DNA from 2 places in the Clostridium amazonense genome. Region 2 is predicted to be linked to the other one. Evidence: predicted binding sites of a transcription regulator. Region 2 holds the regulator's gene; the other holds the start of a gene.

Region 1 (3,442 bases), on a different contig from region 2:
GCACCTTCATAATTTTTGTTCATATCTTCTTCTTTATTCTTTATTCTTTCTTCTAATTGTGGAATTACACCATACTTGTATTCGGCAACTTTATTTAAATCATACTCTCTTTCAGATCTTTCTAAAATTCCTCTAGCTTCATCAAGCTCTCTTTTCAAATTTCTTATTTCAAGAATATGACCTTTCTCTTTTTCATATTTAGATGTCATTTCATCATTTTTTGCTTTAAGTTCTGCTAGTTCTTTTTCAAGATTTTCAAGTCTTTTCTTAGATGCTTCATCACTTTCCTTAGTTAATGCTTCTTTTTCAGTTTCTAGCATTAATTTTTTTCTTCTTATAACATCTAATTCTGTTGGAAGCGAATCTATCTCTGTTCTTATCATTGCTCCAGCTTCATCTATTAAATCTATAGCCTTATCTGGAAGAAATCTATCTTGAATATATCTATCTGAAAGCTTTGCTGCTGCAACTATAGCTGAATCATGTATTCTTACGCCATGATGTATTTCAAATCTCTCTTTTAGCCCTCTTAATATAGACACTGTATCTGAAACTGTTGGTTCTTCTACTATAACTGGTTGGAATCTTCTTTCAAGTGCCTTATCTTTTTCTATATATTGTCTATATTCATCAAAAGTTGTAGCACCAATACAATGAAGTTCTCCTCTTGCAAGTAATGGTTTTATTAAGTTACCTGCATCCATAGCACCTTCTGTTTTACCAGCGCCAACTATAGTATGAATTTCATCTATAAATAATATTATTCTTCCCTCTGAGCTTTGAACTTCTTTAAGAACAGCTTTTAATCTCTCTTCAAATTCTCCTCTATATTTAGCCCCAGCAATAAGTGCTCCCATATCTAATGAGAAAATTATTTTATCCTTTAACCCTTCTGGAACATCTCCTCTTACAATTCTTTCTGCTAATCCTTCAACTATTGCTGTTTTACCAACACCTGGTTCACCTATTAAAACTGGATTATTTTTAGTTCTTCTTGAAAGAATTCTTATAGTTCTTCTTATTTCTTCATCTCTTCCTATAACTGGATCTAATTTATGCTTTTTAGCTAACTCTATAAGATTAGTTCCATACTTAGCAAGTGCATCATATGTTCCTTCTGGGTCTTGTGTATCAACTCTTTGATTTCCCCTAACCTCTGATAATACTTTTAGAAAATCATTTTTATTTATAGCAAACTTCTTTAGTATTTTCCCTACAATTCCATTTTTATCAACATCCATCATTGCAATCATTACATGTTCAACACTTATATAAGAATCTTTGAATTCTGTAGCAATGTTTTCTGCTTTAACTAAAACTTCATTTATTCTTCTTGTTGCTGTTACCCCTGAAGCATTGGCACCTTCTCCTAAAACTTTTGGCATTCTTTCCAATTCTTCATGGATATCATTTCTAAGAAACGTTAAATTAACTCCCATCTTTTCAAAAATATTTGGAATTAATCCATCCTCTTGATTAACAAGTGCTGCAAATAAATGAATAATATCTACTTGTTGATGATTATATTTTACAGCCTCACTATATGCATCATTTAAACTTTGTTGTACTCTTAAAGTCATTTTATCTATATTCATATATTTTATTCACCTCTTACAATCAAATAATTTTATAATAAACTTTTCATTATTTGTATTATTTCTTTATGTTTATATAATAATACAAAAGTCAAAGAAAGTCAAAGTCTAATTTATATTTTTTTCACCTTAAATTTAAGCAAAATATTTAAATATAGCTAATTATGTAATAATATATATAAATTTAGATGTTTTAATTTAAATTTGACTTACTTTTATTCATATAGTAAACTAAAAGCTAATTCTAAACATTAAGGATGTGTAAAAGTATGAAAACAATAATGTATATAGTTACCACTATAGATGGTGATTATGCAGTGTTAAAAGATAAAAATGATAATGAAAATGCCGTTGCACTTGCACTTTTACCTGAAGGAATAAAAGTAGGCTCTACTTTGCTTTGGGAAAACTTTGAATATAGCATTATAAAATAATATAAACCCTACATAAATTATGTAGGGTTTATATTATTTACTCTTCTTTTTCAAAAACTAAATCAAATCTTATAAATTTACCATTTGCCTTAATAGTCTTTGGTATAGCTGTTACAAATCTCCATCCATTTCTGCTATATTCATTTATTATTTCTCTATGTGTAGCGTTTGATAATAACCCTTCATTCTCTGATTCAACATATATGTACTTATACATGCTAATGTCCTCCTTATAGTAAGTAATACCTCTGTACAACTTATATATTCTATATCATACATGAATTAACCTTTTTATCTCTATTATTATATATTTTGCCAATTACTAAACTTATAATTTAAAATTTATCACTTTACAAATATATAAATAAATTATATATTTGATAATTAAATCTATCATATGTTAAGATGACTATAACAATCTAAACTAAAAATATTTTACTTGAGGAGTGAATATCATTGAAATGAAATGAAGCTATGATAAAAGATTATATTTGTTATCTAGGATATGAATGGGGTGTGGATTGTTCCAATATACCCATTAGAATAAGCAAACGGATGACTAATACTTGGGGACACTATACATTTAATGCCAGAACATTTAAACCATTAGAATTTGTATTTTCTCATTTTTTACTAGATGGAAGTTACACTGATGAAGAAATAAAATCTGTTCTAAAACATGAATTTTGCCATTATTATGTAAATACTCTACATAAAAAAGATTGCAAACATAATCATGAATTTCAAAAAGCTTGCAAATTTTTAAACATAGATGGTTCCCGATATAGTAAACTTAAAATTAGCGAAAATCTTAAAAATTACATATCTTCTAGAAATAAATATAAAGTAACTTGCAACAAATGTGGAATAACATTTTTTCAAAAAAGATTGCCAAATCATTGTACTTTAGAAAACTACAATAAAAATTATCGTTGTGCTAGTTGTAAAGGCACACTTGAAATAAAACCTATAAAATAATATAAAATATATGGACAAGCTTTTAAAAAATATATATAACATTAAAGACTGTGTAATTTGCACACAGTCTTTTTAATGTAAATTTTAGAATTAAATATAATTTTCATATGATGTAATGCCATATATATGGTATCATATTTTTTCCGCATCACTTTTATACTAATTGTTACTCCCTAATTTTAATATATTACTCTACCCAATTATATATTTTTACTCTTTCACCATTTTGCATATGATATGCAGGTACATATCCTTGAGTAGGTATTAAATATACATTACCACTATTTATAGCAACAGCATATGTTCCAGAATAATATTCACTATTTTGTTCTGATACTCCAAACATTAAAAACTTATCTTCTGGTATTCCCCAATTTTTAGATATATTATTCCAATTACTTTTAAAATGGTCTTCTATTTTTTCTAGTACTGCAC
Region 2 (3,442 bases):
TCTACAATAAAAAATGCAGATAGAATAATCGTTATAACAAACAATGGAATATTGGAAGAGGGAAGTCATGAAGAGTTATTAGAAAACAAAGGTGCATATTATAAATTGTATAATGCACAATTTAATGGAATAATTCCTGAAAATATAGAAGTTTAACATAAATATATAATTTAAAATCTAAATTTAAATATACAAAAAATCCCCACCAAATGTAGATTAATGTATTGAAATGAAATAAATTAGGGAAAAAATATTAAAATATATTATATGTAAAAAAAAGGAAATATAAAAGTGTTGTAGAAAATATAAATATAGAAAAAAATGGTAAAAAGGTGGGGGTAGTATGATAAAAAGCAAAGATAATGTATGTGAATTAATAAATGAGATGGGAAATTTCTCATATGAAAAGGATAATTCTATTGTAGATGTAGTATTAATGCCTCATCAATGTGTTCACATAAGATGTTATGAAGAAAGTTGTATAAAGATAAATTACTATGATTATAATAAAGGCGTATCTAAATTATATAGAGATAGAAAATATATTAATAAAGAGTTTTCCTAATTTAGGAAAACTCCTTTTCAGTTGATAAAAAAGTCTAGTTATACATTTGTTTAATAAGGATAGATATTAAGTTTTTAAGTTGATGAATGATTCTGAATATAAGAGCATTTGAATATATGGAAATAAATTCAAAAATACAATTATTTTTATTTTATTTGGGAATTCTAATTAATTTAATTGAAAATTGAAAGTTGAAAGTGAATGTAAAAATTGAATTTCCAATTTTAAAGAATGATTTTTTATTAAATTTGCAAAGCAAATTAATTGAAAACAATATAAAAACTGAATTTTATAAAATAGCCAAAGTAATAGTGATAGTTACCATTGAAACTGTGATTAGTAAGAACATTATGATGGGGAATTTATTCTCCAAAATGAACTTTTTATGGATAAATATTATACTGATTTTATTTGAAGTACAAATAAAACATTGTAGAGGGGATTTAAATCCCCGGGATATTTACCATCACTTTTTACTCTTACTTTTTACTTGGTTCCAAATATGAAAGTAGGAATAACAAGTAATTTAAGTATTATCATTTGATAAAGATATTATTTAAAATTTGAACTTGAAACCCTATAATATTAAATAATTTGATTATAAAGAATAAATTAGGGATATACTTTTTATAGGATTGTAAGTTTATCTTTAAGATCATTAATATTTATAGTGTAGTTTATAACAAGCTAACACATTTTCAAATGGCATAGAATTTGTAAGAAAAGTAGTTAGTTTTATAGATGGATTGAGATAAATTTAAAAATTCATTAAAGAAAGTTTAAAACTTTGTTTGAATTATATATAAAAGAGATATAATATTTATATAAGGTCAAAGAAAGTCAAAGTAAATAAATTGGAATAGGTGATAACCATGGCAAAGCTATCAGATTTAATAGAAGAGTTTATAAAAGAAATATTAGATGATTCACAAAATAATGTTGTTGAAATTCAAAGAAATGAATTAGCAAATTATTTTAGTTGTGCACCATCTCAGATAAATTATGTTTTAACAACAAGATTTACAAAGGAAAAAGGATATTATATCGAAAGTAGACGTGGTGGTGGTGGGTGTATAAAAATAAATAAAATAGAATACCGCTATCATAGGGGATTTTTAGATATACTAAATGAAAAAATTGGAGATTCTATAACTTATGATTCAGCAATAAGTGTGGTTGAGTCTTTAAGAGAAGCTGGAATTATAACAGTTAGTGAAGAAAATATAATAAATATAGTTTTAAATGATAGGACTTTAAATGCGGCAGGAATAAATAAGAATAACTTAAGAGCAGATATATTAAAATCAGTAATTTTCAACATACTAAATTAGGTTTATAAAAAATAAGGGAGTGAGGGTTATGCTTTGTAACAGATGTAATAAAAAAGAGGCCACTTTTCATATAAGCAGAGTTATTAATGGGGTAAAGCATGAGGAACATTTATGTGATGAGTGTGCAAGAGAAGATGATGCTTTAAATTTAATTCAAGATATGAAGTTGCCATCAGGCTTTTCATTTCAAAATATACTAAGTGGATTTATGGATTATATGAATAGCACAACAGAAACTAATTTGCCAAGTGAAGTGATTTGCAACAAATGTGGGAAAACTTATACAGAGTTTAAAAATACAGGACTTTTAGGATGTGAGAATTGTTATAGGGTATTTAAAACTACAATAGTTCCTATTATAAAAAGAGTTCAACTAAGTAATAATCACACAGGTAAAGTACCTAAAAGATCAGGAGCAGAAATAGTAAAAGTGAAACAAATAACTGAACTTAAGGAAGAACTTCAAAAAGCAATAGCCATAGAAGAATATGAAAGAGCAGCTGAAATAAGAGATAAAATCAGAATGCTTGAAAAGGAAAGTTAGGGGGTGGATAGTATGGAGAACTGGATAATATGTGAAAATGAAGATAGTAATATTATTTTAAGTACTAGAGTTAGACTTGCAAGAAATTTGAAAGGATATCCATTTCCTAATAAAATTTCTAAAGAGAAGGCAGAAGAAGTAATTGCTAAAGTTAAAGAAGTTTTATTAACAAATGATTATTTAAAAGGCAAAATTAATATATCAAATTTAAGTGATATTAATGATATTGAAAAGGATATATATTTTGAAAACCACTTAATAAGCAAAAAGCTTATAGAAAACAAAGAAATTTCAGCATTGGCTATTGATGATAAAGAAATTATGAGCATTATGATAAATGAGGAAGATCATGTAAGATTACAACTTATATGTGGTGGACTTCATTTAAAAGAATTATATGAAGAAGTAAATAAGCTAGATGACATTTTAGAAGAAAAGTTAGATTTTGCATATGATGCTAATTTAGGATATTTAACAGCATGTCCAACTAACACAGGAACAGGATTAAGAGCATCAGTAATGCTTCATTTACCAGCTTTATGCATGACAAAAGAAATAGACAATATATTTGCGGCAATAGGAAAAGTTGGAATAACTATTAGGGGAATGTATGGGGAAGGTTCCAAGGGATATGGAAGTATTTTTCAAATATCAAATCAAATAACTCTTGGACAAAGTGAAGATGAAATTATAAATGGGTTAACTGCTATGATTTATCAAATAATTGAAAAAGAAAATCTAGCAAGGAAGCAATTAAAGGAACAATATAATTATGAAATACAAAATAAAGTTATGAGAGCACTTGGAATATTAAAATCTGCAATAATTTTAGATTATAGGGAATGTATGGAGCTATTATCATTAGTTAGACTAGGAAATGATTTAGGATTTATAGAAAATGTTAATAAAGAGCTTTTAAATAGACTGATGATACAAGCTAGTGTACCTGTTATAAAATCAAAATTTAATGAAGATGTTAGAAGTAGAGAGATAAATATATAT

The links. The regulator CtsR, encoded in region 2, represses protease genes until heat stress. The targets are predictions, from matches to a motif close to AAGGTCAANNAAGGTCAAAT.
Region 1: clpB (ATP-dependent chaperone ClpB) is a predicted target of CtsR. The motif match lies at 1,683-1,702, and genes of this name have one in related genera.

What each region holds. Positions count from the first base shown of each region.
Region 1 covers NZ_JBWKMH010000028.1:239,871-243,312, reverse strand. Annotated here, with positions in the region: gene clpB (ATP-dependent chaperone ClpB) at 1-1,595, opposite strand, end outside; gene AC07E4_RS12540 (DUF3006 domain-containing protein) at 1,865-2,029, shown strand; gene AC07E4_RS12535 (DUF4177 domain-containing protein) at 2,067-2,246, opposite strand; gene AC07E4_RS12530 (SprT-like domain-containing protein) at 2,504-3,007, shown strand; gene AC07E4_RS12525 (hypothetical protein) at 3,195-3,442, opposite strand, start outside.
Region 2 covers NZ_JBWKMH010000010.1:4,797-8,238, forward strand. Annotated here, with positions in the region: gene AC07E4_RS04385 (ABC transporter ATP-binding protein) at 1-156, shown strand, start outside; gene AC07E4_RS04390 (hypothetical protein) at 344-565, shown strand; gene AC07E4_RS04395 (CtsR family transcriptional regulator) at 1,438-1,896, shown strand; gene AC07E4_RS04400 (UvrB/UvrC motif-containing protein) at 1,925-2,440, shown strand; gene AC07E4_RS04405 (protein arginine kinase) at 2,453-3,442, shown strand, end outside.